DNA from 3 places in the Chryseobacterium sp. AG363 genome. Region 2 is predicted to be linked to each of the others. Evidence: riboswitches for the same ligand, from Rfam matches in the RefSeq annotation. Region 2 holds a riboswitch; each other region holds the start of a gene.

Region 1 (10,180 bases), 150 kb from region 2:
TATAGAAAGTATTCCTCAGCTGGTAAAAGATTTTTTAAATCAGAAGATTGAGGGGTTTGAAAATAATACATTTTCCTTAGATCATTTCAGGCAGCAGATTCATCTGAAGAAAGATTCTTTTACCTCTGAAAAAAGAAGCATTTTAGCTGATGTGTTTGAAGCACAGTTAGAAACTCTTTCTCTATCTTCAGAGCAGAAAGAAAATCTTGAGAATCTTAAACAGCCCAACACGTTTACGATAACAACAGGGCATCAGTTGAATCTGTTTTCAGGACCTGTTTTCTTTGTGTATAAAATTCTTCAGACCATAAAAACATGTACTTATCTGAAAGAAAATTTTCCGGATTTTAATTTTGTTCCGGTGTATTGGATGGCTTCGGAGGATCATGATTTTGCAGAGATCAATCACTTTAAAACCGAAAATAATTATTACGAAACCAATGAGAAATCCGGAGGTCCGGTAGGAAGAATTGAAATCAGTGATACCTATTTTATTTCGGAATTTGAAAAAGAATTCAAAGATTCCATTTTCGGTACAGAGCTGATTTTAATGATGAAGGAAGCTTATAAAGCTGGAAACACTTTAACGGAAGCTATTAAGATTCTTGTCAACCGTCTTTTCTCAGAATTCGGACTTTTGATTCTGGATGGAGATTCTAAGGAACTTAAAAAACAGATGAAGGAGATTTTTGAAGATGAACTTCTTCATTTCAGCTTACAGAAAACTTCTGAAGATAAAGTCAAGTTTCTGACAGAGAAATATGGGAAGGTTCAGGTAAACCCTCGTGAAATAAATCTTTTCTACCTTTCTGAAACGAGAGACAGAATAGAATTTAACGGACACAAGTATAATATTGTAGATAAGCCTATCCAGTTTACAGAAGAAGAAATTCTTGTCGAATTGGAAAACCATCCTGAAAAATTCAGTCCGAATGCGCTAATGCGTCCGGTATATCAGGAAAATGTACTTCCTAATTTATCCTATATCGGAGGAAATGCCGAAATCATGTACTGGCTGGAATTGAAAGATTATTTCTCAAAAATTAATATTCCTTTCCCAATTCTGATTCCAAGAAACTCTATGCTTTTCCTGAAAGAAAAAACATTGGGAAAAATTGAGAAACTAGATCTTAAAATAGAAGATTTTTTCCAGAACTTCTCGGTACTTACCAATCAGAAGATTTTAAAAGATAATCCCATTGTAGAATTACTTGAAGAGAAAGAAGAATTATTGATTAGTAATTTTTCTGCATTGAGAGCTTCAGCAGAAACTACTGAGAAATCCTTCGGGAATATGGTAAAGGCAGAAGAAGTACGACAATTAAAGTCATTCAAAAGAATGAAAAAACGTCTGCTTCATGCTGAAAAAATAAAACAGAATGAGTTGCTGGAAAGACTTGAAAATCTGTTTTTAGATGTTCATCCCGCAAAAACATGGCAGGAAAGAGTGTATAACTTTAGCGTATTCTTTTCAGATTATGGCTATTCGTGGCTTGAAAATTGTTTGGAAGAAATGGTGGTTCAAGATTCAAAATTAATAATTGTTGCCATTTAATTTTAAAGAAGTATTTTTGTAAATTATAATTATCGAATATGATAAAGAGGTTTTTTATTCTATCCAGTTTATGTATGGTTTTGGGAGTTTCAGCTCAGAAATCACATACGGTTGTGCAAGGTGACAATCCTTACAACATTGCCAAAAAGTATGGAATGACTGTAGATGAATTGCTGAAGCTAAACCCAAAACATAAAGATGGCAAACTGGCGATCGGTGATGTTTTAACTATAAAATCAGATAAAGCAGCCACTCCGGTTGTGACAAAAACGACTCCTGCAGAAAAAGTAACTTCAACAGCAAGTACTTCTTCTCTAGGTAAAATTGTTTTACTGCCAAAACAAACGATTTATGGCATCACAAAACAATATAGAATTTCTGAAACTGATCTGAGAAAACTGAATCCTGAACTGGATTCTCACATGAAGATCGGAGATGAGATTACTTTGCCTCTTGCCAGTATTAAAAAGTATGGTGGTGCTCAACAGGCTGTAACACCGGAAAAACACGTTGAAACTCCTGTAGAAAAAGCAACCGCAACAGCTGCTACATCTACATCTGCTAGCACTCCAGCAGCAGAAGGAGAATCTTATGTGATTCAGGCTAGAGATAATTATTACAGAATTACAAAACAGTTTGGCATTAGCCAGCAGGACCTTTATGCTTTAAATCCAGGATTGGAAGAAAAAGGACTGAAACCTGGGGATACCATTAAAATAAAAAGAACAAATACGACTGCCAATACTGATACCGTTGCAGAAACTACAAATCCAAAAGCAAAAATGGATTCAGGGAACGAAAAATCAACAGCTGCTTCCAATGTTGCAGTTGGTGATGATTATGTAACCTATACAGTGCAGCAGGGAGATACAGTATTCTCTATCGTTAATAAATTCGGTGTTTCTATTGATGAGCTTATCGCTCTCAACCCGGATCTTTCACACGGTTTGAAAACCGGAATGGTTCTAAAGATCAAAAAGCAGGATGCAGCTTATATAAAGAAAAATGGTGATGCTTTAAGCGTTATCCTGATGCTTCCTTTCGGATACAGTACCAATGAAACTCAGTATAGAGCAATGGCACTTGACTTTTTGACAGGAGCTAAGCTTGCTATTGAAAGAAATGCAAGAGGAGGACAAAAACTGGATATCAAAGTTGTAGATTCAGGAAATGAAGCTTCATTCAAAAACTCTTTGACACAGATTAATCCTGATAATACAGATCTTATTATCGGACCTTTCTTTAAGTCCAATGTAATTGATGTTCTTGATTTTACCAAAAATCAGAAAATCCCGGTTGTAGCACCATTTGCTAACTCTCCGGAACTCTATAACTACAGCAACTTGATTATTGTCGAAACCAATAATCAGACCTATGCTGATAAGATTGTAGAAGAAGTAAAAGGTGTGTACTCAGATCAGAAGATATATATAGTGGCGGATGCTAAAAAAGAAGATGCCAACTATATCAAAGCAGGACTTGAAAAAGCAGTAAAAAATCCTAATATTATTATTGTTAATTCTCCGGCAGATATTCAGCCGGATCAGAATATGATGACAGGGCAGTCTGCACCGGTTATTGCCATTTTAGCGAATGATGATAATGCTGCAGGAGATGCTTTTGCCAGCAGAATGATTGCTATTTCTAAAGAAGTACAGGGTATCAAAGCGTTCAGTATGTTCTATTCTCCTGTTTTTGAGAAGAAAGTGGATGAGCTGAGCCAGGCAAGTCTTGTATATCTGATGGATAGAAAGATTAACACAGACGGTAGCTTTGAGAAAGAAATTCTGGCAGCTTATAAAACTAAATACTGCAAAACCCCACCAAAATATGCTATTGTAGGGTTTGATGTGGTAAATGACATGTTGACCAGAGAGAATAAAAAAGGAGAAATCTTTAAGCAGATGAATAAAGTTCAGACTCAGCTTGCTACCAAATTTGAGTTTGTAAAATCTAAAGCTAACGGTGCATATGTAAATACAGGTTACAGAGTAATCAGGTTAGTACCATAAATGATTTATAGCACTTAGAACGAATATTGTTAACATTATAGTTATATTTGCATAATATTTAATTCAATACATGAAAGCACTTGTATTTCCAGGGCAGGGTTCTCAGTTCGTAGGAATGGGAAAAGAATTGTATGATTCTAGAAAAGATATTAAAGATCTGATGGAATCTGCCAATGAAATTTTAGGTTTCGACATTCTTTCCATTATGTTTAACGGTACGGATGCGGATCTTAAGAAAACAGAGGTTACCCAGCCTTCAATATTTATACATTCAGTAGCAGCATTAAAAGCAGTAAATGGTCTTGGTGCCGAAATGGTAGCAGGACACTCTTTAGGAGAGTTTTCAGCTTTGGTTGCCAACGGAGTTTTATCCTTCGATGATGGTTTGAAATTAGTTTCTGAAAGAGCGAAAGCAATGCAGGAAGCTTGTGATGCAAATCCAAGTTCTATGGCAGCTATCTTAGGATTAGACGATGCTAAGGTTGAAGAAATCTGTGCACAGATCAGCGGAATTGTTGTTCCTGCAAATTATAACTGCCCGGGGCAATTGGTTATTTCAGGAGAAACTCCTGCAGTAGAAGAAGCTTGCGCAAAACTGAAAGAAGCAGGAGCTAAAAGAGCGTTGCTATTGCCAGTAAACGGAGCTTTCCACTCACCATTGATGCAGCCTGCACAGGAAAGACTGGCCGCAGCTATCGAAAAGACAAAATTCAGAAAAGCAACTATTCCTGTATACCAGAATATCACGACAACAGCGGTAACCAATCCTGATGAGATCAAACAAAACCTGATCGCTCAGCTTACCGGTCCAGTAAAATGGACACAGTCTGTTCAGAATATGATTAAAGATGGTGCCTCTAACTTCGTGGAAGTAGGACCAGGAAAAACCCTTCAGGGATTGATCAAAAAAATTGACGGATCAGTAGAAGCTACTTCTGCAATCTAAACAAAAAATATGAACGCGATATTTTCACCGGGCAAGCTTATGCTTACTTCAGAATATTTCGCAATAGATGGAGCTCTTGTCTTAGCGGTACCTACCAGGCTGGGACAAGAGTTTTTCTTTGAAGAAAAACAAGATGGAAAATCCCTTGTTCTTTGGGAAGCCTATCATCAGAATAAACTATGGTTGAAGGCTGTCATTGATTATAAAACCTGGCAGGTCTTAGAAACCAATATTCCATCAAGTGCTGAATTTATTACCAAAACATTACAGAATGTTCAGCTGCTTTCTAATAGTAAATTCAAAACTGATCTTACTTACCATTTAAAAACCAATCTTCAGTTTCCAGCGGATTATGGGCTTGGAAGCAGTTCTACGCTGATGAATAATCTTGCGGAATGGGCAGAGATTAATCCTTTCCATCTTAACTCTATCAGCTTGGGAGGAAGTGGATATGACATTGCAGTTGCAAAAGAAAAGTCCGCAGTGCTTTTCCAAAGTAAGCCTGAGATAAAATATGAGAAAGTAGATTTTAGTCCGTCCTTTAAAAATGAACTGATTTTTATTCATTTAAATCAGAAGCAGGATAGCAGAGAGGGAATCAATTTTTACAAGTCCAAAAAGAAGTCTCCGAAATTGGTTGACGAATTTTCAGATCTTACAAAAAAAATATTGTTATGTCATGAATTGGAAAATTTTTCCGAATTAATGATGACTCATGAATATAAAATTGCCGATTTTCTTGAAATTCTCACAGTTAAGGAAAGGTTATTCTCAGATTGCCCTTCATTTGTCAAAAGTTTAGGCGCATGGGGGGGAGATTTTGTAATGAGTGCCAAATTTGGGGACTATAAGAACTATTTTTGGGAGAAAGGTTTTACAACTATTTTTGAATGGGAAAATATAATTGATTTGTAATCAGGTATTTATAATCCTGTTTTTTTATTTGCCATTCTGACTTATATCAGTATATTTAAACCACCTTTAACAAATAATTAATATTATTTTTGTTGAAAGCAATAAAGAAATAGAAAATATAAGTAAAATGAAAAACACTAAAATCATCCAGGATTTAGAGAAATTAGGGATTAAAGGAAACTATGAAGTAGTGTATAATCCTTCTTATGAAGAATTATATCAGGCTGAAGTTTCTCCTGAAAATCAGGGGTTTGAGAAAGCTGAGCTTACAGAATCAGGCGCAGTATCAGTAAAAACAGGAATTTTCACAGGTCGTTCACCTAAAGACAGATATATTGTTCAGGATGATGTTACAAGAGACACAATTTTCTGGGATGGTAAAGTAAACTTACCTACAACAGCAGAAATTTTCGGGTCTTGTAAAGAACTAGTGCTGAACCAGCTTGCAGAATCTAAAAAGATTTATGTAGTAGATACATTCTGCGGAACGAATGCGGATACGAGACTTAAAGTAAGATTTATCGTTGAAGTGGCATGGCAGGCGCATTTTGTTACTAATATGTTTATTCGTCCTTCTCATTACGAACTTGAAAACTTCGGTGAGCCGGATTTCACAGTAATCAACGGATCAAAGACTACCAACCCGAACTGGGAAGCTCAGGGATTAAACTCTGAAAACTTCATTATGTTCAACCTTACTGAAAAACTACAGATTATCGGAGGTACATGGTACGGAGGTGAAATGAAGAAAGGGATGTTTGCTATGATGAACTACTATCTTCCATTAAAAGGTATGGCTTCTATGCACTGTTCTGCTAACGTAGGAGAAAAAGGTGATGTAGCTTTATTCTTTGGTCTTTCAGGAACTGGTAAAACAACTTTATCAGCAGATCCTAAAAGATACCTTATCGGTGACGATGAGCACGGATGGGATAACAACGGAGTATTCAACTATGAAGGTGGATGCTACGCTAAAGTTATCGACTTATCTGCAGAAAAAGAACCGGATATCTTCGCTGCCATCAAGAGAGATGCTCTTCTTGAAAACGTTGTTGTTAACAATGGAGTAGCAGATTATACAGACGGATCTATCACTGAGAACACAAGAGTTTCTTATCCAATCTATCATATCAACAAAATTGTATTGCCTTCTAAAGCAGGTCATGCCAAAAAGATTGTTTATCTTTCAGCAGATGCATTCGGAGTACTTCCTCCGGTTTCTATCCTGAATGAAGATCAGGCGCAGTACCACTTCCTTTGCGGTTATACCTCAAAATTGGCAGGAACTGAAAGAGGAATTACAGAACCTCAACCATCTTTCTCACCTGCATTTGGTGAAGCATTCCTTACCTTACACCCGACAATGTATTCTAAAACATTAATCGGCAAAATGAAAGAGCACGGCGCTAAGGCTTATTTGGTAAACACAGGTTGGAATGGTACCGGAAAGAGAATTTCTCTTAAAGATACCAGAGCAATTATTGATGCCATCATTGACGGTTCTATTGATAATGCTCCTAAAACTCAGGTTCCAATTATGAACCTTGAAATTCCTACTGAATTGCCAAACGTTTCTACAGGTATTCTAGATCCTAGAGATACTTATGAGAGCGCTTCAGAATGGGAAGAAAAAGCAAAAGATCTTGCTTCAAGATATATCAAGAACTTTGAGCAGTATTGTGATACTGAAGAAGGTAAAAAATTAGTAGCTTCAGGACCTCAATTGCAGGAACAAACTATCTAATAGTTGCCAATCAACATACAAAAAGCCTCATCAGTGATGAGGCTTTTTTTTTATTCATATTTTTTACAGTTTTCAATCAGTTCGTTCTGTTCATCCAGTTTTAGGACGGTTGATTTGATTGATTCTTCAGTGAGGTATTTTATAATCATAAAGTGTTTTGAAGAAAAGTAAGACTCTTTGTCCAATATTTTATCTAAATACTGCGGGGTAGTGAAGGTCATCCCATATTTTGTTTTGTCGGAAAATTCAATACTTACTTCTATAGCATCAGATTCAATATTTTCAATTTCATCATCAATATGAATAGAAGTTATTTCCGGTTCATTGTTTAAACTAAAATAAAAATCAGAATACCACCTCAGTTTTCCTTCGTCATTCCAGATTCTTATATTTTCCGCATTTTTTTCTTCAACGATATAGTTTTTTCTTTTCGTCAATTGCCCGGAATATATTCCAATGTCTTTGCAATAAACCTTATCTTTTATCTTCATAAATTACTCTGATACTTATCCATAATTATCTGTAGAAATCTGTGCAATTCATGGGAAAAGGATAAGTAACAAAATTACTTCAAGCTTAATAAAGCCAGCCTATATCCATCCATTCCAAAGCCTGATAAAACGGCATCTGTATTGGCTGCCGTTACAGATTTCTGTCGGAATTCCTCTCTTTTATAAATGTTACTGATATGTACTTCTACTTTTGGCTTGCGAATGTTTTTCAAGCAATCAGCAATAGCATAAGAATAATGAGTAAAAGCTCCGGGGTTAATTACTAAGGCATCAAAATCATCCTCCTGAAGTCTGTTGATAAGTTCTCCTTCAATATTAGACTGGTAATATTTTAATTCATGGGTCTGGAACTCGGATCTTAAATTTTCCAAATAGCTTTCCATAGAAACATTTCCATAGATTTCCGGTTCTCTTGTGCCTAACAGATTGAGGTTAGGGCCGTTGATGATCAAAACTTTCATACCATAAAATTAAAAACTTTTTTCAATTAAAGATCAAAAATTTCTGGACAGATTTAATTTGTTGTATTGAATTATTGATAATGATATTTGTCATGTTTAAGAAAGTGGCAAAGCTTGTAACTCTTTATTGTGATGGGTTTTATTAAAAAATTACGTTAATTTTTGAAAATTTATCATGAAAAATAAATAAGTCTACTTGTTTTGTAGACTAAAAGTTTTTAGCTTTGCAACCATATTTCGATCGGCTTATAAAGAAAGATGGAGGGAACTGACCCTATGAAGTCTTGACAACCTACCCGTGGGGCAAGGTGTTACGTTCAGCCTTTTAAGGAAAAATAAGCATTTGGTTTATCGTATTTATCGATGCCCTTTGCTGATTTTTCTGCAAATGGCTAAATTTTAATATATGATAACTAAAATTGATTATGATTAGCAAAAATTTATTCAATTCTAAAGCCTGGATACCTCCCGTTGCTGCTTTTTTTCTGGGAGTAACCAGTGTAAGTGCACAGAATTCCAGACCGAAAAAAGATAGCCTTCATGAAAAGGAGATTGATGAAGTAGTAGTGGTGGCTTACGGAAAAGCTAAAAGAAACAGCTATACCGGCTCTGTAGCGACCATTTCAAGTGATAAGATTAATAACAGACCTGTAACCAATATCACCAAAGCATTGGAAGGCCAGGTTGCGGGGATTCAGACCACCAGTGCATCAGGACAGCCAGGTGCGGTTTCTACCATCAGAGTCAGAGGTATTGGTTCCATCAGTGCTTCCAGTGATCCTTTATATGTAGTGGACGGAATTCCTTTTGATGGAAACCTGAACTCCATTAGCCCAAGCGATATTGAATCTATAAGTGTTTTAAAAGATGCTACAGCAAGTGCTTTGTATGGTTCAAGAGGAGCCAACGGGATTATTATCATCACTACAAAATCAGGGAAAAAAGGAGAAGCCAGAGTTAATTTTAATATCAGTCAGGGATTCTCAGGACGAGCTGTCAAAGATTATGAACAGGTAAACACGGATCAATACTTTCAATTATATTGGGAAGCATTAAGAAACGGATATCAGTCCAGTAAAGTTTCTTCTCAGCAGGCTGCTCAGATGGCAACGGATAATCTTGTTTCTACCCTTGGAATTAATCCATATGGAACTGCTTATCCAAAACCGGTGGGAACAGATGGGAAATTATTGCCTGGTGCATCACCACTCTGGAATGACGACTGGAGAGATGTTTTACAGAGAGTGGCATCAAGAAACCAGATGGATCTTGATATCAGCGGAGGTAGTGATAAAAGTAATTACTTCTTTTCACTAGGGTATCTGGATGATAAAGGGATGGCGATTGAATCCGGTTTTAAAAGATATAATACCAGATTAAAAATCAATTCGGAAGTGAAGAAATGGTTAAATGTTGGAGTCAACTTAAGCTATACCAACAGTATTCAGCAGGCACCAACTTCTTCAGATTCCAAGGCGAGCAATATCATCAATGCCGCAAGGTTTATTCCTTCTTTCTATCCTTATTATGAAAGAAATGCTGACGGAACTTACGTTTTAGATGCTGACGGAAATCCGATTTATGATTTTGGAAAGTACAGGCCCACAAATGCACTTCAAAATCAGAATGCGGCTGCAACTTTACCATTAGACAAAAACGAAAATAAAGAAGATAACTTTTCAGGAAAAGGATTCATGGAATTCACTTTCCTGCCGGAACTGAAATTCAAAACAAGCTTCTCAGTTGATTTGGTGAATTATAACGGTCATTATTATTCAAATCCATTACTTGGGCAAGGAGCGGAAATTGGAGGTTCAGTGACGAAAACCAATACCAGAACACTATCTTATACAACCAGTAATATCCTTACGTACGATAAAAAGTTTGGAAAGCATCACGTTAATGCACTGGCAGGACACGAATTCTACAAATACGATTATCAGACGATTTCAGGAACAAGAAGTCAGTTTTCACTGCCTTATTACTATGAGCCGGATGCTGCTTCTCTGCTGGGAAGTTTCAGTGGAAACAGTAA
Region 2 (10,180 bases):
AGGATGATAATTCCGATTCTGATGATCTGGTAGATTCACTATACACCACCGGACATTACAGAAATATGCTGCGTGCGGATTCTGTGCTGATGAAAAATCCGGTATCGGAGAATGAGGTGTATCCGAAAACATTCAAAGAAAATATTCCGTCAAGATATAAAGGAAATGAATTTGACTATTCCGTATCAAAACCGAGAGAATCTTTCTTTCAAAAGCTGATGCGAAAAATCAATCAGATTATACAGAGTATTTTTGGAGAAACAGCGTTCACTAAATCGGCAGAGCTGACCACGATCATTATTCGTCTGTTTGCAATTATTCTTGTAGGTTTTCTGTTGTATTTTATTATTAAATATATTATGGGAAAAGACGGGAATTTTATTTTTGGTAAAAAAAATAAAAAACTGGATCTCAATGTACAGGAACTTCATGAGAATATCCATGAAATCAATTTCCCTGAAAGTATCGCGAAATTTGAACACGCAGGAGATTATCGTTCCGCAGTTCGGTATCAATTCCTGTTTGTTCTTAAAAAACTGAGTGACAAAAAATTGATCAACTGGAATCCGGAAAAAACCAATAAGGACTATGCCTCAGAGTTAAAAGCTCATCATCTGAAGGGTGACTTCTCCAATCTGTCTTATATTTTTGATTATGTATGGTATGGTGAATTCAGAATTGAAGAAGAGAGCTATCAGAAATTTAAAAATCAGTATCAGGCATTTAAACCATAACTATAGTAACCATGAACAAAACTTTCAAAACATATGCTGTAATTTTCGTCATTGTGATGATTATTTTGGCGTTGCTTGAAGTTAACAAAAAAGAAACGACAGACTGGCGGAAGAATTTTGATATCAATGAGAAGTCTCCGTTTGGACTGTTTGTTTTTAATAATGAAGCGAAATATCTTTTTAAAAATAATCTTAAGAAGATTGAACAGGTTCCTTATGAATATTACAGCCAGCACAAAAAGGGAGCTCACAATATTGTAGTCATTGAAAATAACCTTGACGGTGAGTCATGGAAAAAAATTCTGTCTCAGATATCTGAAGGTTCGGATGCATTTCTGATGGTAACCCGCATGCCTAAAGAAATTTCTGATAGTATCGGATATTACGATTCTGAGATCTCTTTTGAAGAAGAAAATGTCCTGAAACTTACCGATAAAAAATTTCAGAATGATTTTATTAAATTAGATAAATTTCCATCGGGCAGAGGATTTTCCTTTATCAAACCTAAAGTGGAAGTACTGGGGAAAACAGTTGAGAAGAAGAATACAGATCAGGCCAATTTTATTAAAGTAAAGTTTGGTAAAGGATATATCTATGCTCATACAGAACCTCTTTTCCTGACGAATTATTATCTTCTGAAACCCGGCAATGTAAAATATGCACAGGATGTGTTTTCATATCTTCAGGATAGAGAAACCCTTTGGTTCGTATCCAACAAAAGTTCTGAATCACGCTTTTTCATGAGATTTATATTGTCAAATCCACCTTTAAAATATGCATGGTGGGTATTTTTAGGAGGACTTATTCTTTTTATCTTTTTTAATGCAAAAAGGAAACAGAGGATAGTTCCTGTAGAAGAGCCATTAAGAAATACTTCCCTGGATTTTGTGAAAAGCATTGGAAATCTGTATCTTCAGGAAGGCGATTTTCATGATATGATGGCCAAGAAGGCACAGTATTTTCTGAACAAAGTGAGAATGGATCTGTTGATAGATACTCAGAATTTAGATGAAGAGTTTGCAAAAAAATTACATCTGAAAACTGGTAAACCCTTAGAAATGATCAGTGAAGCAATAGTACTTATCAAAAAAGCCCAGGATCCTTACGCCAGTGTTATGAAGGAAGATCTTACAAGGATCAATAAGCTCCTTGATGAAATACTTAAATAATATAACAATAGAATAACCTAACCATATAACAGTTTTTCAATGCTAAAATGTCTGTTCGTTAGAACACATATAATTGTAGATAGTCATTGTTAAACTAGCAAATTAAAATTATTATGGAAAACTTTGATAACCCGAATATAGAAAACCAAAGCGCTATCAATCTTAACAAACAGGAAGAGCAATTTCAGTCGAGAATTGATATGATTGAACTTCGTGCGAGTTTAGAAAAAGTAAAATCTGAGATCGGAAAAGTAATTGTAGGACAGGAAAAAATGATTGAACATCTTTTGGCTGCATTACTTTCAAACGGACACGTGCTTATTGAAGGAGTTCCGGGAGTAGCAAAAACAATCACGGCAAAATTATTAGCCAAAACCATTGATGTAGGATTTAGCAGAATTCAGTTTACTCCGGATCTGATGCCTTCCGATATTTTGGGAACTTCTGTATTCAACGTGAAAAACTCAGAATTTGAATTTAAAAAAGGACCTATCTTTTCCAATTTCATACTGATTGATGAGATCAACAGATCGCCGGCAAAAACGCAGTCTGCCCTATTTGAAGTAATGGAAGAAAGACAGATCACGATGGACGGTACACGGTATGCGATGGATGAACCTTTCCTTGTTATCGCTACACAAAACCCTATTGAACATGAGGGAACGTACCGGCTTCCGGAAGCTCAGCTGGACCGTTTTCTATTCAAAATCAATGTAGGATATCCTAATCTTGAACAGGAAATTGCGATCATTAAAAATCAGCACGAAAGTAAAAAAGAAGATAAAACAGAAGGAATCAATCGTGTCATCAGTGCAGAGCAGTTGAAAAACTATCAGCATCTGGTAAAAGAAATCATTGTGGAAGCACAGCTGATGGAATATATTGCTAAGATTATCATCAATACCAGAGAAAATCAGTTCTTATATCTGGGGGCTTCTCCAAGAGCTTCACTCGCACTTCTGACAGCTTCCAAAGCGTTTGCTGCACTAAGAGGAAGAGATTTTGTAACCCCTGAAGATATTAAAGAGGCAAGCTATGCTGTTTTAAGGCACAGAGTAATCGTTTCTCCCGAAAGAGAAATGGAAGGTCTTAGCGCAGATGAAATTATCCGTCAGATTTTAGAAGGAATAGAAATACCGAGATAGGGTAGTAGAAAGAGGGGCTTGAATCATCATTACTAAAACCTTTCATCTGCAACCTGCCACCTAACCAATGAAAAACTTATACATCAATACACGTTTCTTTTTTACACTCATCGCAGTGGGGATCCTGTATGTCCTTGCATTTTTCTTTCCGGTGATGATGTGGGGAGCCCATCTTGCACTGTTGATCTGTTTTCTTGCGGCAATGGTAGATTTTCTGTTGCTGTTTAATCAAAAGAATGCCTTACAGGTTCAGAGAATTTTGCCTGAAAAATTGTCCAACGGAGATGAGAATTTTGTAAAAATCGATATTAAAAATAATTACAGCTTCACCATAGCCACTAAAATTATTGACGAAATTCCGTTTCAATTTCAAAAGAGAGATTTTCTGATTGAAAAGCAGATCGCTTCTGGAGGCAATACATTTTTTCAATACACATTAGAGCCTAAAGAAAGGGGAGAATATCATTTCGGAGGACTGAATGTGTATGCATCATCACCTTTGGGATTCATCTCAAAAAGATTTATTTTCCAGAAAGATGCTATGCTTCCTGCCTATCCCTCTTTTATTCATCTCCGAAAATATGAGCTGATGGCTATTCAGAGTGAATTTTTATTGGGTGGAATCAAGAAAGTCAGAAAGCTGGGACACACCATGGAGTTTGAGCAGATCAAAGAATATGTTCCCGGAGATGATATCAGAACGATCAACTGGAAAGCAACTTCCAAGACCAACAGACTCATGGTAAACCAGTTTCAGGATGAAAAATCACAGCGTATTTTTATGTTGATCGATAAAGGAAGAACCATGAAAATGCCGTTCAATGGATTAAGTTTACTGGATTATTCCATCAATGCAACCATGGCACTTTCTCATATTATTTTAAGAAAAGGAGACAGAGCGGGAATGATGACTTTTTCCAAGAAAGCTGAAAATAAAATTGCTGCCGATAATAAATCCGGACAGTTGAAGAAAATCTCTGAAGCGCTTTATAATATTAAAACCGATTTCTTCGAGAGTGATTTCAACCGTTTGTATCAGGATGTAAAATATTCCATCAGTCAAAGAAGCTTAATTCTGCTTTTTACCAATTTTGAAACTCTTGACGGATTGAACCGACAGTTGAAATATCTTCGCGGAATTGCTAAAAATCACTTGCTGGTAGTGGTATTCTTCAAAAATTCAGAACTGCAGACGTTGATCAACAAAAATCCTGAAAATATGCAGGAAATTTATGATGAAATTATTGCTGAAAAATTTGAATTTGAAAAGAAACTGATCATCCAGGAACTTCGTAAATACGGAATTTATACCGTATATACCCTTCCGGAAAATTTGAATATCGATGTTATCAATAAATATCTGGAGATAAAAGCGAGAGGAATTTTATAAAATATTTTAAATACAAATCAAAAAATAGAATGGAACTAAAAGAAAAGGCAGGTGCGCTGTTGAAAATAGCTGCCTTAAATGAAGGTGCAAAAGAATATATTCTTAACAATCCTGAGCTCTTTAAACTCTTACTGAAAGCAGCTAAAAGATATATAGGAGGCGAAAAAATGGAAGAAGCGATTGCCACTGCTAAAAGAATTAATGATAAAGGACTTCCAACTTCACTAGAGTTTATGGGAGAAAGTACCCGTTCCGTGGAAGAAGCAGAATCAGTAACTCAACATTTTTTTGATTTGATTAATAAAGTGAAAGAAGAGAATATCAATTCTATCATTTCTTTGGATTTATCACATATTGGTCTTGCAATTGATAAGGATCTTGCTTATAATAATTTAATGTCATTAGCAGAATCAGCTTACAAAAAAGATATTGAAATAGTGATTAGTGCAGAGGGTATTGATAGAACTGATGATATTATTAATACCTTTTGTAAAATATCGCCTGATTTTCCAAATGTTGGAATTACCCTGCAGGCATATTTAAACCGTACTCCAAAAGACCTTGAACGGATATTGAATGAAACACAAGGGAAAATAAGAATTGTAAAAGGTGCTTTTGCTGTTCCTCCGGGACATGCTGTAGAGAGAGGAAAACATTTAGATGATTTATATATTAAATATATTGAAACTCTTTTCCTTAAAAACAGGAAATGTTCTGTTGCTACCCATCATAATATCGTTCAGAATAGAGTTAAAGAGCTCATTGAACAATATGATATTCCAAAATCTAAATATGAATTTGAAATGTTACTGGGAATACAGGAAGATCTGTTGAATGAAATCTATAAAGAAGGTTACCCGTGCAGGCAGTATATTGTGTATGGTGATGAATGGTATCTGTACATGTGTAACCGCATTGCAGAAAATCCGGATAATCTTTTTCAGGCTATGGTTGATATCATGTCTTAGCCTGAGGTTTACTCCATAAAGTTTTTTATATTTGAATAAGAATATAAAAAGAAATCTGAAATATAAACCCGTACAATGAAAATTACACTCAACAGAATAAACGACGATTTTTTATTTGAATGTACAAACTCACAAGGAAATTCTATCCTTTTAGATAATACTTCCCAGCCGGGAGCCAAAGGAGTTTCCCCAATGGAAAGTGTACTGATGGCTGTAGCAGGCTGTAGCGGAATTGATGTGGTGTCTATTCTGAAGAAGCAACGTCAGGAAATTAAAAGCTTTCAGGCAGAAGTAGAAGGCGAAAGAGTGCAGGTAGAAGATGCAAAACCTTTTAAATCGATTAACGTTAAGTTCCTTTTGGAAGGAGAAATTGATCCTAAAAAAGCATTAAAGGCTGCAGAACTTTCTTTTGAAAAATACTGCTCTGTATCAAAAACGTTAGAACCGAATGTAGAAATCGGATACGAAGTGTATGTGAACGGAGAAAAAATTTAATCTCTTACATAAAATAGTAAAAAGCCGGATGAAACATCCGGCTTTTATATTACTCATTACCAATTCCTCATTGCTTATTAAAAGGTGAGTCTTGGTTTTATCAGTTTTGCCACTGTAGCTGTCCATCCTGTTTGGTGGGAAGCACCCACACCACGGCCATTATCTCCATGAAAATATTCAAAAAATGTAATATAATCTCTGAAGTGTTCATCATAATTGAACTTTGGATTACCTCCGTTGAAAGCTCTTTGTCCATGTTCATCCTTTAAAAATAGAGAGCAGAGTCTTTTACTTATATTTTGAGCCACTTCATCAAGATTTCTTTTATCACCACTTCCTGTGGGAAGTTCTACTTTCAGACTATTTCCATAGTAATAATGGAAGCGCTGCAGACTTTCAACAATCAGAAAATTGATCGGAAACCAAATTGGACCGCGCCAGTTGCTGTTTCCGCCAAACATACGGCTGTCACTTTCTGCAGGTGTATAGTAGACTATATTTTCAGACCCATGTACAGAGAAGACAAAAGGATTTTCCTCATATACCTTAGACATGGCGCGGATTCCGTAAGAACTCAGGAATTCATTTTCATCAAGCATTCTGGTCAGAACCTTTGTCAGTCTGTTTTTGCGGAGGATACTCATAAGGTGTTTTCGGCCTTGTCCTTCCTCATCCCAGTGAGAAACCAGTTTGGTCAACTCCGGCTTGTTCTTTAAGATCCACTCCATTCGGGTTCTGAAATTCGGCATCTTTTCCAGTAAGCGGTGGTCAACAATCTCAACAGCGAACATAGGAATCAAACCCACAATACTTCGTAATTTTAAAGAAACACTGTCTCCATTTCCTAGCTGTAGGACATCATAGAAGAATCCGTCTTCTTCGTTCCAAAGCCCTTTCGTTCCTTCGCCCAGGTTTTCCATAGCTTCAGCGATATAAAGATAATGCTCAAAAAACTTGATGGCCATATCTTCATATACCTGATAATACTGGGCAAGCTCCATTGCAATACGCATCATATTCAATGCATACATGGCCATCCAGCTGGTTCCGTCTGCCTGTTCAAGATGCTGTCCGTCCTTTAGTTCCATATTCCGGTCAAAAGCTCCGATATTATCGAGACCAAGAAACCCTCCACCAAAGATATTTTTTCCGTTTTTATCCTTTCGGTTCACCCACCAGGTGAAATTAAGAAGCAGTTTCTGGAAAACTTTCTCTAAAAATAATAAATCCGGTTTTCCGTTAGCTTTTTCATCAATTTTGAAAACACGGAAGCATGACCAGGCGTGTACCGGCGGGTTCACGTCACTCATATTCCATTCATAGGCTGGAAGCTGTCCATTAGGATGCATGTACCATTCCTTAGTAAGGAGCAAAAGTTGTCCCTTGGCAAATTCCGCATCGATGATGGAAAACGGAACACAGTGAAATGCCAGATCCCATGTGGCATACCATGGATACTCCCATTTATCGGGCATAGAAATAATATCCTTATTATGGAGATGATTCCATTCCGTATTTCTTACATATTCGTTGAAATTTCTTGGGGCTTCAAAGTTGGGATCACCTTTCAGCCATTTTCCAATATTGTAATGATAGAACTGCTTATTCCAGAGAAGTCCTGCAAAAGCCTGTCTCTGAACATTTCTTTCATCTTCGTTAACGGTATCATTTTGAATTTCTTTATAAAATTCTTCAGCTTCAGCCTGTCGCGTATTGAATATTTCATCAAACTTTTCAAAAGGCTCATCAGCTTCAGCCGGGCATAATCTGAATTCAAAAACTTTGGATTCTCCGGCACCAATAAGCTCATCAATCAGAAAAGAAGCTTTTGTCCCTTTCTTTGCGGGATTTATCGTATTCGTTTGATGGATAATAAAATGATTGATTCCATCTTTGAAATATGTATTTTCACCTGCAGGAGCCCCATAAAGCTTAGAATTATTGGTTTCATTATCACAAAATACACTTTGTGCATTGGTATTTCGGGAATAAAGCTTCTTGATCGAAATACTGTCGTGTTCAATGTTGATACTTCCGTCATAAGAAGCATTGACTTCTGCTTTATAGGTATTGTATCCCCATTTCCAGTTGTTTCTGAACCATATAGTGGGCGCTACCAAAATAGGTGCTTCATGCTGACTCCGGTTACAGACCGTTACTCTGGCAAGAATATCATTGTGATCGGCCTTGCAATATTCAATGAAAATATCAAAATATTCATCATTATCGAAAATTCCGGTATCGAAAATTTCATATTCCGGTTCCTTTTTACTGCGTCTTCCGTTTTCTGCAACAAGGTCATCGTAAGGAAATTCATTGATCGGATATTTATACACCATTTTCATATAGCTATGAGTAGGTGTATTATCCAGATAATAAAAGATTTCTTTGATGTCTTCCCCATGATTTCCCTGAGGATTGCTCAACCCAAAGAATCGTTCCTTTACCATTTTGTCTTTCTTGTTCCAGAATGAAAAAGCAAAACACAAAAGCTGCTTTATATCAGAAATTCCGGCAATACCTTCTTCTCCCCATCGGTAGGCATAGCTTTCTGCATTATTATGGTTGGTAAAATTCCAGGCATTCCCGTTCGGGCTATAATCTTCACGTACATTTCCCCACTGCCGGTTGCTTACATAAGGTCCCCAGTTTTTCCATTTGGTATCTTGTAATCTATCTTTTTCGGCGGTCATATCTCATCACTTTTCCATACGAAGTTAGTTTTTTTGAGAAGTAATTCCAATTTTTTTCATCTGAATAATTATTAATATACTCTTGGAATACTTGTATTTAAGGGCTTTTTTAAATATTAAAATAATTTTTTTTTGAAATTAAAAGAAAAGAACTACCTTTGCACCATTCGTTCATTCAAATATTGAAAATGTTATCAAGAAAGGTTGAGGGATTAGACCCTATGAAACCTTAGCAACCCTTTGCGCAAGCAAAGAAGGTGCTACGTTCTACCAAATAATTTTGGACAGATAACTCACTGAAGTTCTTTTCAGCCATTTCCTGTGGCATTTTCAATTGTATTAAAATTTAATAGAATTGAAAACAGAACTAAACTATATTAATCTTACGTATCAAACTCATTCCCAAAAGGAATACCATATCCCGTTGAGCTATCAGCTCTTTGGGAAAGATCTGTTTACAGCCCCTGTCATTTTAATCAACCATGCTCTTACCGGAAATTCAAACGTATCCGGAGAAAAAGGCTGGTGGAAACAGCTGGTGGGAAAAAATCAGATTGTTGATACTGATCAATATACCGTTCTGTGCTTCAACATACCAGGAAACGGATATGACGATTTTTTAATTGAAGACTATGAAGACTTTACTCCTTCAGATATCGCAGCGATATTTTTGAAAGGACTTGAAGCGTTACATATCAAAAATTTATATGCCATTATCGGAGGCTCTTTGGGAGGAGGAATTGCCTGGGAAATGCTTGCCCAGCAGCCGGATCTTGCTGAGATTTTTATTCCTATTGCCTGCGATTACAGAACGCACGACTGGCTTCATGCACAGTGTCTGGTTCAGAAATTTTTATTAAATGATAAAGAAGAACCATTACAGAAAGCAAGAATTCATGCCATGTTGTGCTACAGAACACCGCAGTCGCTCAATGACAGATTTCAAAACCAATATAACCAGGACAAACAACGCCTGGAATCAGAAGACTGGCTGGTTTATCATGGTAACGCACTAAACGAAAGGTTTAGTTTAAAGAGTTACAAACTGATGAATCATCTCTTGATGAATATAAATGCTACTGATACAGCACTGGAGAACATACAGGCACGAATGCACATGATCTCCGTAGATACAGATTTATTTTTCCCGGCTTCTGAAATCCGAATGTGTTTTGAAAACTTAAAAGAGAAAAATAAAGATGTTTCTTATCACGAGATCCAATCTATACACGGGCATGATGCCTTCCTAATGGAATATCAACAATTAAATAATATCATTAAAAACATTTTATAGAAGTAATGAAAAATGCTAACGAAATAAAATTTTTGAAGAACAGATCAATCGTTAAATTTGAAGGAGAAGATTTCCTGGGAGAAATCGGGATTGACGGACGAATTTTTAAAGCGCTTACTTTGGCGCGTATCAGTGTAGGAGTAATCTCTCAACAGGCCGTAGAAAACGGAATTTCTATCCTGGTTCATGAAAATGATGCAGAGAAAGCAGTGGCTTGTCTTATTGATGAATTCGAAGCAGAAAGAAAGTCAGGAAAAGTTTCCCAAATATATAGTATCAATAATGTTTCTGT
Region 3 (10,180 bases), on a different contig from region 2:
AGTATCCATCTATAGTAATTGTCAAGTTGTTTAAAGGTTTAAGCGTAAATCCAGCACTTGCATTGACAGAAGTTTCCTGTTTGAGTTTATCAAATCCAAGAATTTTAGCGGCTTCGCTATCGTTGCTGAATATTCCTTTGGTAACAATCTTTGAACCCGAGGTAGAAATATCCGCATAGGAATTATTAAAATACTGCTGTTGCAATGATGGTGCTCTGAATCCTGTCCCAACAGCGGCTCTTACCGCATAGTTTTTTACAAACTCATATCGTACAGCGAGTTTTCCATTCAAGGTATTTCCGAAATCTGAATAATTTTCAAATCTGGCAGCAGCGTCAATGTTGAGTTTTTTATCCAAATCATAGGAAACATCTGCATATACTGCCGTGGAATGTCTGTCTTTCTTCAAGGCATTGTTGGGAGAGAATCCGATGAAGGATTGAGATCCGCCTGCACCAAGCACTGTTGATCCTTCAGTGGCAACATTTCCATTGATGTCATATTGGGTATAGGATGCTTCGTCACCCGCTTTAATCTGGTATTGTTCAAACCTGAACTCACCACCGAAAGCAATATTGAAACGGTTTATATTTTTAGAAACATCAAGATTAATGGTATTCTGCAGAAAACTATGCGCTCCGGCATAAAAACGGGTGGGAGATTTTGCTCCCAAAGAAGCATTATTCGTATTGTTTACATTATAATTGAAAGTATTGCTTCCAAAGGTGTTACTAAGGTCAAATAGCCAGTCGTTAACATTATATTTTGCACCTACGGCATAGGAAACATCATATACCTGAGACCCAAGAACCGCCTGAAAACCGTTCGGATAAATGGATGAAACTACATTAGACTTTTCGCTCGGCAGTCTTCTGAAACCAAACCCTTCTCCTTCTTTAATACTGAAACCTCCGAAAGAATAGAGTTTAAAATGATCATTAAAAGGATATTCTGAATTGAAAAACAACTGTCCCTGTCTGATCTGGGCATCTCCGATCTGAAAATTAAAATCATCACGGGTCAACCCTCTTTTTTCAATTTCGGCATCATCCGTAGCTCTGGCTGCTTTTACCGCTTCAGCGTCACCAGCAAATTCATAAGCAAAATTATCGCCGAAAATATCCAGATCGTGATTTTGAGTTCTTGTGGTTTTTCCTCTGTGGCTTAATTGCAGGGATAGATTGATATAACCATCTTTTTTTCCTAATGAAGTACCATAGTTGACTCCTGCCTGATAAGTATCTCCATCATTTCTTCCGCTTAATCCGTAAGTAAGACTTGCTGAAGCTCCGGCATTTTTCTTAAGAATAATGTTGATCACTCCGGCAATAGCATCAGAACCATATTGTGCAGCAGCTCCGTCTCTTAACACTTCTATTCTATCAATAGCAATTACGGGAATGGTACTCAAATCTGTTCCTACAGAACCATTTCCTACAGTATTCTGATAATTGACCAATGAGGTTGTATGTCTTCTTTTTCCGTTAAGCAATACGAGAACCTGATCAGGGCCCATTCCTCTTAATGTTACGGGATCAATATGCTCTGTGCCATCAGAAGCAGACTGCCTCACCGCATTAAACGACGGAATCACGTAATTCAGGAGATCCTGAGCGGTCATTTGCGGAGCGCTTCTCTGGATTTTATCGATATTGATAACATCTACAGGAACCGGCGTCTCCAGTTTTGTTCTTTTAACATTACGGTTTCCGACGATGATGATATCTTCGATCTGTTTTCCTTTTTCCTCACTTTCCTGAGCAGCTACCAGAATTGCTCCAAGCAATAGTACAGCTGTGCTTAATTTTTTCATTTTTGTTCTTGCCAATTAATACTACCAATCTGACGGATCTTTCCGCAGATACACAAGACTTCAAGAAATGGAATTTATATAGAATATTGACTTCACTTATCTCCCCCAAAGGGTTGGAATTAGCACCTTTACACTTCTGGAACCGTGTAGGTTGCTAAGGTTTCACCGGGCCAAATCCCTCCACCTTTCTTGATAAATCTACTGCAAAAGTAGACTATTTTTTTGAACTTACAAAAAAAGGCAAATCTGCTGATCCGCAAATTTGCCTTTATTATTTTATAATTTATTTTATTCAATAATCATCTTTTGAATGGCTATTCCTGTATCTGATTTCAACTGCACAAGATACGTGCCTGCTGGATAATCAACCTTCGCATCGTAAGTTCCGCTCTCTTTATCCAGTTTGAAAGTATCCAGTTTTTTACCGGTCATATCAAAAATTGAAATTTCACCTTTTTTTGCTTTATTGAAAACGAGGTGAGCGATTCCGTTGCGAACCGGATTATCCGCAATCTGAAGAGATAATTTGTTGACCGCATTGGTATCTACAGTAGACAACGCACCTGCATAATTTCCAAAGATTCTGAATTCTCCGGGCTGTAAAGTGATCGGAGCCGTTGTGGAAACTATATTCGAAATACTGTTATCCATTAAATTCCGCCATTGACCAGTGTAAGGGAAATAAGGCACTACATTCTGTGCGGAAGTCGTGTAATTGGCCAATACGACAACATTCTTTATTCCTGTTGTAATAGCTGCATCATACACATAAATTCTTGTGATAAGACCAGTAGGATCATTCGTAAGGTTATTGGATTCTATACTGTAAGTTTTAGATTTAAAAACCTGATGACTGTTTCTGATGTTGATGATTTTAGCCCATGTATCATAGACTGCTTTTCGGTTCGCATTGGTATCATATCCTAAAGTGAATGCTACAGGTTTTTCATCGGTTCTACATCCGCTGTCGATGGTACCATTCGCACATCTGTTGATGCTGAATTCATAACCTAATTCTCCAAACTGCCAGATCATTTTCGGACCTGGAATGGTAAAGAAGGTTGCCCCGAAAGTTTTCATTCTTTCAAGAGCGGTATTCAGGTCTTTCACATTGTAACCTCCGTTTATAGCACCATAGGTAAGGTTTTTAAACATCAGCCTCTCTTCATCATGGCTTTCTCCATAACCTACGGCACTCATATTGGTAAAACCGTGAAGACTGTGATTCATACGGTCGTAGTTGCTGTTTTCCTGATAGCCCATCGTATTCTGATTGTAAGGATCTGTCTGTTTATTCCAAAGCATAACGCCTTTTCCTTCTGCTATTCTGTAATTTGCCCATTGCTGTTCTTCTGCATCAGTTCCCAGGTGTTCGAAGATCATATAAGAATTGGGATCAATGGCCCATTGTTTATCAGCATAATTTTTCATGATATCCACTCTGTCCTGCTGGTAGGCATTGGTACAGGCCTCATCATTTTCAGAACAGCTTTGCGTAAATCCTTTGGTTAAATCCCAACGGAATCCGTCTATGTGATATTCCGTAAGCCATTGCTGAAGACATCTTTCAACGTAATATTGCGTTGAAAGACTTGTATGGTTAAAATCATTGAAGACATTGTATGAATGTTTCGGTACCTGGTTAAAGTAAGGATTGTTCGGTGCAACATCACCATAGCCGTCACCATCAGGATCAATATTCCAAAGTCTAACTAAAGGAGAGCGTCCTGTAGCATGATTAAACGCTACATCCAGAATGACTGCAATTCCGTTCTGATGACATAAATCTACAAATTCTTTGAATTTTTCCGGAGTTCCATAGGCTTTGTCTAATGCATAATGGAAAGAAGTATTGTATCCCCAGGAAAGATTTCCGTCAAATTCCATGATGGGAAGCAGTTCTATAGCATTGATTTTCAAATTCTTTAAATAGGAAATTTTATTAATCAGTGACTGCCAGTTCTTTTCTTGTGTGAAATCTCTCAATAACAATTCATAGACTACCAGATCTTGTTTTTCAGGTCTCTGAAAATTGGTAACCTGCCAGTTATAAGCGGTCTGGCCTGTTTTAAATGTTGACACTTCAAAACCCTGTCCGGCAGGAAATGCTGGTAAGTTCGGGTAGGTAGAAGCCGAAATCCACGGGTCATCGTAAGAAGATAAAATTTGTGGGGAATAAGGGTCTGCTACTTTTCTCAAATCATTTGTTCTGTATTGGAAGGTATAAAGTTGCTGAGGAGTGATTCCATTGAGTTCAATCCAGTACAGATCGGGATTTGTGGTGTCTTTTTTCATTAAATAGGTATCATTCACCGTCCAGTTATTGAAACTTCCTATGACGTGTACAAAATTTTTTCCCGGAGCATATAAAGCCAATCCCACCTTGGTTGGATCTGTCGGATGATAATTGATTCCCTGCTTGATCCAGTTGGGTATTGCCTGGGAAACAACATTTCTCGGAACCTGTACAATGAATGCTGCCGTTTTGGAATTGGTTCCCTGTGTCGCCACAAGTTCCATATTTGCATCCTGAGTAACCGTATAACTGTAAGAATAAGATTGTGAAGGCGTTGTTGTTGAATTGACAACAGTTCCGTTAGCTTTTAACTGAAATGTAACATTGGTACTTGCCGTCGCCGTAATAGTAATGGAATTTCCCGTAGGAACTGAAGTGAGGCTGTTCGCTAATGGATTTGTAAGCGTCAAGTTTAAAGTACCTACGTTTACAAAAATATCGGGTGAAGTCTGATGCGATCCCGTCTTATCCTTTAATAAAAACCCAAATCTTCCGATTCCTGTTCTTCCGAAAAATGAAGCTGGGGTAAATGTTATTGAATAGCTGTCTGTTGTGGCATTGTAATTCAGTTTATTCAGATCATTGGAATTATTCCAGCTACCATTGGTAGGGCAATCCTGACTGTTCTGATAATTGGTATCAAACGACCAGGTCCACATATAAATGGCATTATTGGAAACTCCCCAGGCAGACTCGTCAATCTGATCACCTGGAACTGTAAGCGTAATGGCATCTGTTTCATTGAATGGATTGGGAGAAATTGTATAATTGATCTGACCAAAAACACCTATTGTAATCAGCAGAAAAACAACGGAATAAAATTTTCTCATATCTTATTTTTTATCGAATATAGTGTTATTTTTTATTCATAACCATCATTTTGAATCAGTTTTCGGGAAATATTTCATTTTTTTGGAAAAAATCAAATAAAAAGACTCATAAAAATTTCATGAGCCTTCCAATAAAAGTAATTGTAATGAACTAATTTCTTTTGGCGAAATCTTTGGTATTGAATTTCGCTTAATTTTTTATAATCTTTTTAGAAATGGATTGTCCATTCTTTAATTTTAATTCTACAATATACAACCCTGAAGGAAGTTCAGTCATGTTGATCTGATGATCCGAGAACTGTACATTCATTCTTTGTCCTACAGCGTTCACAACGTTTACTTTTTCAATTCCTGAATCAGCTTTAACCATAAGAATTCCTTTTGTAGGGTTAGGATACACTCCAATTACAGATTGATTCAGTTTGGTTTCTGAAGTACTCAAAGAAGAGGTAGGCTTGATGCATCTTACTGATGATCCCTGTCCTCTCATAGCTCCGGCCGACGGATTGGCAATTGTCGATCCGATATACAGATATTTCGCTCCTAAACTTGATGTATCTGAACTCCAGAAATACCCTCTTTGCCCTACAAAAGTAAAGTTCCCGTCACTGGAGCTTCTGTATCCTCCTGCCGGTAATTTGAGATTGCTGCTGTAAGCTGTTGCCGGATTACCAATACTTTCTGCTCCTATTAAAGTTGTCCAGTCTGCCTGAGAAGGCATTTTCCAGTCTGGTCCTATTGCTTTACAAGGATCTATACCTACAGAAGCATTGACATCTGCAAGTGATGCCCCATTCCATGTATCTCCACTTGCAAAATTTGCCCACCATGCCGGAGATCCTGCAACATAAGCTCCAGCAGTGGTACTTGCTCCTTCCGGAGTATTAGGAGATGGTGCTGGTACCATCTGGGAATTTCTAAGCTGGTGTCCATCATCCCATCTTCCCCATTGGAAAAGGTCTCCATAAGAATTCGCATCCGCTGATGATGTAGCCACCTGTAAGCTTCCAAGGTTCTGCTGAAGCCAGATTTTTCCGTCTGCTCCTCTTACCGTAGTATAAGCAACCTGTTGTCCGCGATACATAAAACTTACACAACCAATATCACCAACATTGGTTCCAGGATCTGTATTGCTGCATGTTTGTGGATTAAAGTTCAGAGAAACTCTTTTCACCTTTGTTGTATTGTCGGAATAAGCCAAAACAAGATAATTTTGTGCCTTATCTATTGCTAAATCATTGTATTTTGCTTCACCATCTGAAACAAAATCTCCTCCAAAAGGAACCCAGTTTTGCGAATCGTCTAATTGATAAACGGTATTTCTCAGGAAATTATCATTTTCAAAACGGCTGGCTACCACATATGGCTTTCCTGATTCTGTTACTGCTAAGGCAACATGCTGTACTCTTCCCTCTGAGAAGTTGGCATTTCCAACCTGTACCCAGGAGCTTCCGTCAAACTTTCTGACATTCAACTTCCTTCCTCCTCCAGAGTTAGAAACATAAGCAACATAGATTCTGTTTGCTCCATCTAAAGCAATATCAGCATTATACTGCTCTCCTGATGAAGAATCATCTGCTGCTGTTCCGCCTACCAGTGTCCAGTTTTGTGCTGAGCTGGCATCTGTACTGTTCTGATATACTTTTATCCCTCCGGAAACATTGCAGGTATACACCATATTATTGGTTCCTATTACCATCTCAGCAAATTCAGCACCTCCTGAAAAACCTGCATTTCCTACCTGTTCCCATGCACCTCCGGAATATTTTTTTACTGTTCCGGAACCGTAAGATCCATAAGTGAATATAATATTATCAGAAGATACCGCAGAAGCCTGATAATTTACCGAGCTGTCTGTAGCATTAGGAAGCTGAGACCATAAAGAGCCTGTAAATAAACGTACTTCCATCCCGGAGCCTGGATAACCAAGCTGATTGGTATAATAAATACTGTTTCCGTTTGGACTTATAGACAATGAGTTATAAGTGGCTGTTCCTGTAGTTACGCCTGGAACACCGCCTAAGTAAGACCATGAGCTTCCGCTAAATTTCTGAACAGAACCTTTAGCTACAGAAACATCATAATAGGACAGATAATAATTTCCTGAATTGTCAATAACAAGATTATTGAAACCACTTCCTCCTGCAGATACATCCTGAATGCCTCCAACATTTTCCCATTGCTGGGCACACATATAGCTTCCAGCAACGGCTAGCAATGCTAATCCTGTTCTGATTTTCCGTATTGCAAAATATAAATCTTTAAACATATGAATATTATTTTTAATTATTCTAAATTTAATTTAATTTTGCGCAAAAGTACCTCAGACAATTAACCCCGAGTTATCATTTTCGAACTTTTGGTTATCCTGCGAAGGACTTTTATCTTAAGAAGTTGTACCATGGCTGTAAAAATGTGTTGTATGAGGAGTCAATCAAAAAGTGAACATTTGTTCATATCCGAGGACATCAAAATCATCATGCAGGAAGACCTTTGTCCTGATCAATCCTTCAAGTGTTATATGCTGGAGGGAAAGTCAAGTTTTAATTTGATTTTCATGTTGAGTGACGGCATTAATTTAGAAGGTCATGATTGCGGCACTCAGTTTTTATTCAAGAAAAATCAATATATACTTCATTATTCTTCCAAAGAAGGTATTGCTGAACTATGGACAGAAAATCAGGAAATTCTGAGGTATCTCCACATTCAGATTAATTACCAATATATCTTTAACCTCATCAATCCCGAGCTTAATTGTGAAAATGCTGAAATTTTGGAAAATATGATTCATAATAATTTCATTTTCCTTCATAAAGAAACGCCACCGGACATGACGGTTGAGATGCATATGATTGTTAAAGAAATTCTTGGTTATAGCAAACGGGGAATTATGCAGAAGTTATTCATAGAAGCAAAGATTATTAAACTTCTTATCCTGATCTTTGAGCAATTTAATGAGAAAAATATTCTCGAGGATACTCCAAAAACTCCTGAAATGATCAGGAAATTCATTGATGAAAATTATCATAGAAATATAAAAGCAGAAGAGATTGGAAAATATATAGGAATTAATCAAAATGTCATCAGGAAAGAATTCAAAGCCCGATATCATACAACGATTGCTCATTATATTTCGGAGCTCAGAATGTTGAAAGCCAGGAAACTGATCACAAATAAAGAGATTATGATTAAAGAGATTGCTATTGAATGCGGCTATGAGTACCTCCAGAACTTTACCCGTGCTTTCAAAAAGAAATTTGGGGTATCTCCTGAAAGTCTGAGGACTAATAAATAGAAAAACCGCTTAATTGCTTAAGCGGTCTATATATGTTGTTTTGCTTTGATATTACTTTTTCAGAATTCAGGTGAAAAAGCAATGACAATCAATTAATGATGATGTCCGTGATCGTGAAGGAAAGGTCCGTTTCCTTTCGGCTCGTTATAGATAACTTCTACACCTTCCTGCTCAGTAATAAGCTTTCTTCTGATATCTTCAGGGTCGAAAGACTTTACTTTTCCGAAATACTCTTTCAAACCTTCAGTTAGCCACATTGGGATTACTAATCCGAAGAACATAAAAATACACCAGAATCCTACTAAGAACATAGTAATGAAGAATATAGTCCAAAGGAACTGGTAGAACGGCCAAAATGCTGATAATATCGTTATCATTCTCTTAAAGATTTTAGGCAAAAATAGAACTTTTTTCCCTTTTACACAAAAGATCAGCGTTCTATTTTGTTATTTATTTTAATTTTAAACTAATTAGTGAGCAAGATTTGCGAAGAAATCATTGCCTTTATCATCGGAAATGATGAATGCCGGGAAGTCTTTTACCTCAATTTTTCTTACGGCTTCCATTCCTAATTCCGGGAAGTCTACTACATCTACAGACACAATATTATCTTTTGCAAGGATAGCAGCCGGTCCTCCGATAGATCCAAGATAGAAACCTCCGTATTTATGACATGCATTGGTAACATCTTTACTTCTATTTCCTTTTGCCAGCATGATCATGCTTCCACCGTGGCTCTGGAACTCGTCTACATAAACGTCCATTCTTCCGGCAGTGGTAGGTCCGAAACTTCCTGAAGCCATTCCTTCCGGAGTTTTCGCTGGTCCCGCGTAATAGATTGGGTGGTTTTTGAAATATTCAGGCATTGGTTTTCCACTGTCAATAATTTCTTTGATTTTTGCGTGAGCGATATCTCTTGCTACAATAAGAGTACCGTTCAGTTTTAATCGGGTTTTGATCGGGTATTTGGAAAGCTCTGCAAGAATTTCCGGCATTGGTTTGTTAAGGTTAATCTCAACAGCTTCTTCCAAATGTGGTGGAGTATCAGGTAAGAATCTTTTCGGATTCTGCTCTAATTGCTCCAGGAAGATCCCTTCTTTTGTAATTTTCCCTTTGATATTTCTGTCTGCAGAACAGGAAACTCCCATTCCTACCGGACAAGATGCCGCGTGTCTCGGAAGTCTGATCACTCTTACATCGTGAGTAAGGTATTTTCCTCCAAACTGAGCTCCGATGGCACTTTCCTGGCAGATTTTCTGAACTTTAGCTTCCCATTCAAGGTCTCTGAATGCCTGTCCGGCCTCATTTCCTTCTGTCGGAAGATTGTCGTAATATTTTGCAGATGCTTTTTTCACTGCTGCAAGGTTGGCTTCTGCTGAAGTTCCTCCGATTACCAATGCTAAGTGGTAAGGCGGGCAGGCAGCCGTTCCAAGATCCGAAATCTTTTCTTTAATGAATTCTTCAAGAGATTTTTCGTTCAATAAGGATTTCGTCTTTTGATATAAGAATGTTTTGTTGGCAGAACCCCCTCCTTTTGTTAAGAACAGGAATTCGTAATAATCTCCTTTTTTAGCATAGATATCAATCTGTGCAGGAAGGTTAGACCCGGAATTCTTCTCATCAAACATCGTTAAAGGAACGACCTGAGAATATCTTAAGTTTCTTTTCTGATAGGTATTGAAGATTCCCTTACTTAGATATTCACCATCATCTACTCCCGTGTACACATTTTCTCCTTTTTTCCCCATTACGATAGCCGTTCCTGTATCCTGGCACGAAGGAAGAGCTCCCTCCACAGCTACTGCAGCGTTTTGTAAAAGGTTATAAGCAACGAATCTGTCATTATCTGTAGCTTCAGGATCATCAATGATTCTTCTAAGGCTTTCTAAGTGTGAAGAACGAAGCATGAAAGAAACATCTGCCATCGCTTCTTCAGCTAACAGTTC

Evidence for each region. A riboswitch is a leader RNA that binds a small molecule or an ion and turns the genes downstream of it on or off. The one in region 2 is predicted to bind S-adenosylmethionine.
Region 1: linked by a shared signal. The riboswitch ahead of DEU39_RS15460 (SusC/RagA family TonB-linked outer membrane protein) and the one ahead of DEU39_RS16240 (alpha/beta fold hydrolase) in region 2 are both predicted to bind S-adenosylmethionine.
Region 3: linked by a shared signal. The riboswitch ahead of DEU39_RS21115 (TonB-dependent receptor plug domain-containing protein) and the one ahead of DEU39_RS16240 (alpha/beta fold hydrolase) in region 2 are both predicted to bind S-adenosylmethionine.

The regions. Positions count from the first base shown of each region.
Region 1 covers NZ_RAQF01000003.1:555,642-565,821, forward strand. The annotation lists gene bshC (bacillithiol biosynthesis cysteine-adding enzyme BshC) at 1-1,555, shown strand, start outside; gene DEU39_RS15430 (LysM peptidoglycan-binding domain-containing protein) at 1,594-3,567, shown strand; gene fabD (ACP S-malonyltransferase) at 3,638-4,513, shown strand; gene DEU39_RS15440 (GYDIA family GHMP kinase) at 4,523-5,428, shown strand; gene pckA (phosphoenolpyruvate carboxykinase (ATP)) at 5,556-7,172, shown strand; gene DEU39_RS15450 (hypothetical protein) at 7,223-7,663, opposite strand; gene DEU39_RS15455 (type II 3-dehydroquinate dehydratase) at 7,738-8,145, opposite strand; SAM riboswitch class I at 8,389-8,487, shown strand; gene DEU39_RS15460 (SusC/RagA family TonB-linked outer membrane protein) at 8,571-10,180, shown strand, end outside.
Region 2 covers NZ_RAQF01000003.1:708,022-718,201, forward strand. The annotation lists gene DEU39_RS16205 (hypothetical protein) at 1-734, shown strand, start outside; gene DEU39_RS16210 (hypothetical protein) at 746-1,903, shown strand; gene DEU39_RS16215 (AAA family ATPase) at 2,017-3,048, shown strand; gene DEU39_RS16220 (DUF58 domain-containing protein) at 3,116-4,438, shown strand; gene DEU39_RS16225 (proline dehydrogenase family protein) at 4,468-5,406, shown strand; gene DEU39_RS16230 (OsmC family protein) at 5,482-5,901, shown strand; gene DEU39_RS16235 (MGH1-like glycoside hydrolase domain-containing protein) at 5,979-8,594, opposite strand; SAM riboswitch class I at 8,783-8,889, shown strand; gene DEU39_RS16240 (alpha/beta fold hydrolase) at 8,950-9,888, shown strand; gene DEU39_RS16245 (ACT domain-containing protein) at 9,894-10,180, shown strand, end outside.
Region 3 covers NZ_RAQF01000006.1:171,661-181,840, forward strand. The annotation lists gene DEU39_RS21115 (TonB-dependent receptor plug domain-containing protein) at 1-1,813, opposite strand, end outside; SAM riboswitch class I at 1,907-2,012, opposite strand; gene DEU39_RS21120 (alpha-amylase family glycosyl hydrolase) at 2,102-4,939, opposite strand; gene DEU39_RS21125 (T9SS type A sorting domain-containing protein) at 5,130-7,208, opposite strand; gene DEU39_RS21130 (helix-turn-helix transcriptional regulator) at 7,362-8,234, shown strand; gene DEU39_RS21135 (hypothetical protein) at 8,327-8,611, opposite strand; gene DEU39_RS21140 (fumarate hydratase) at 8,705-10,180, opposite strand, start outside.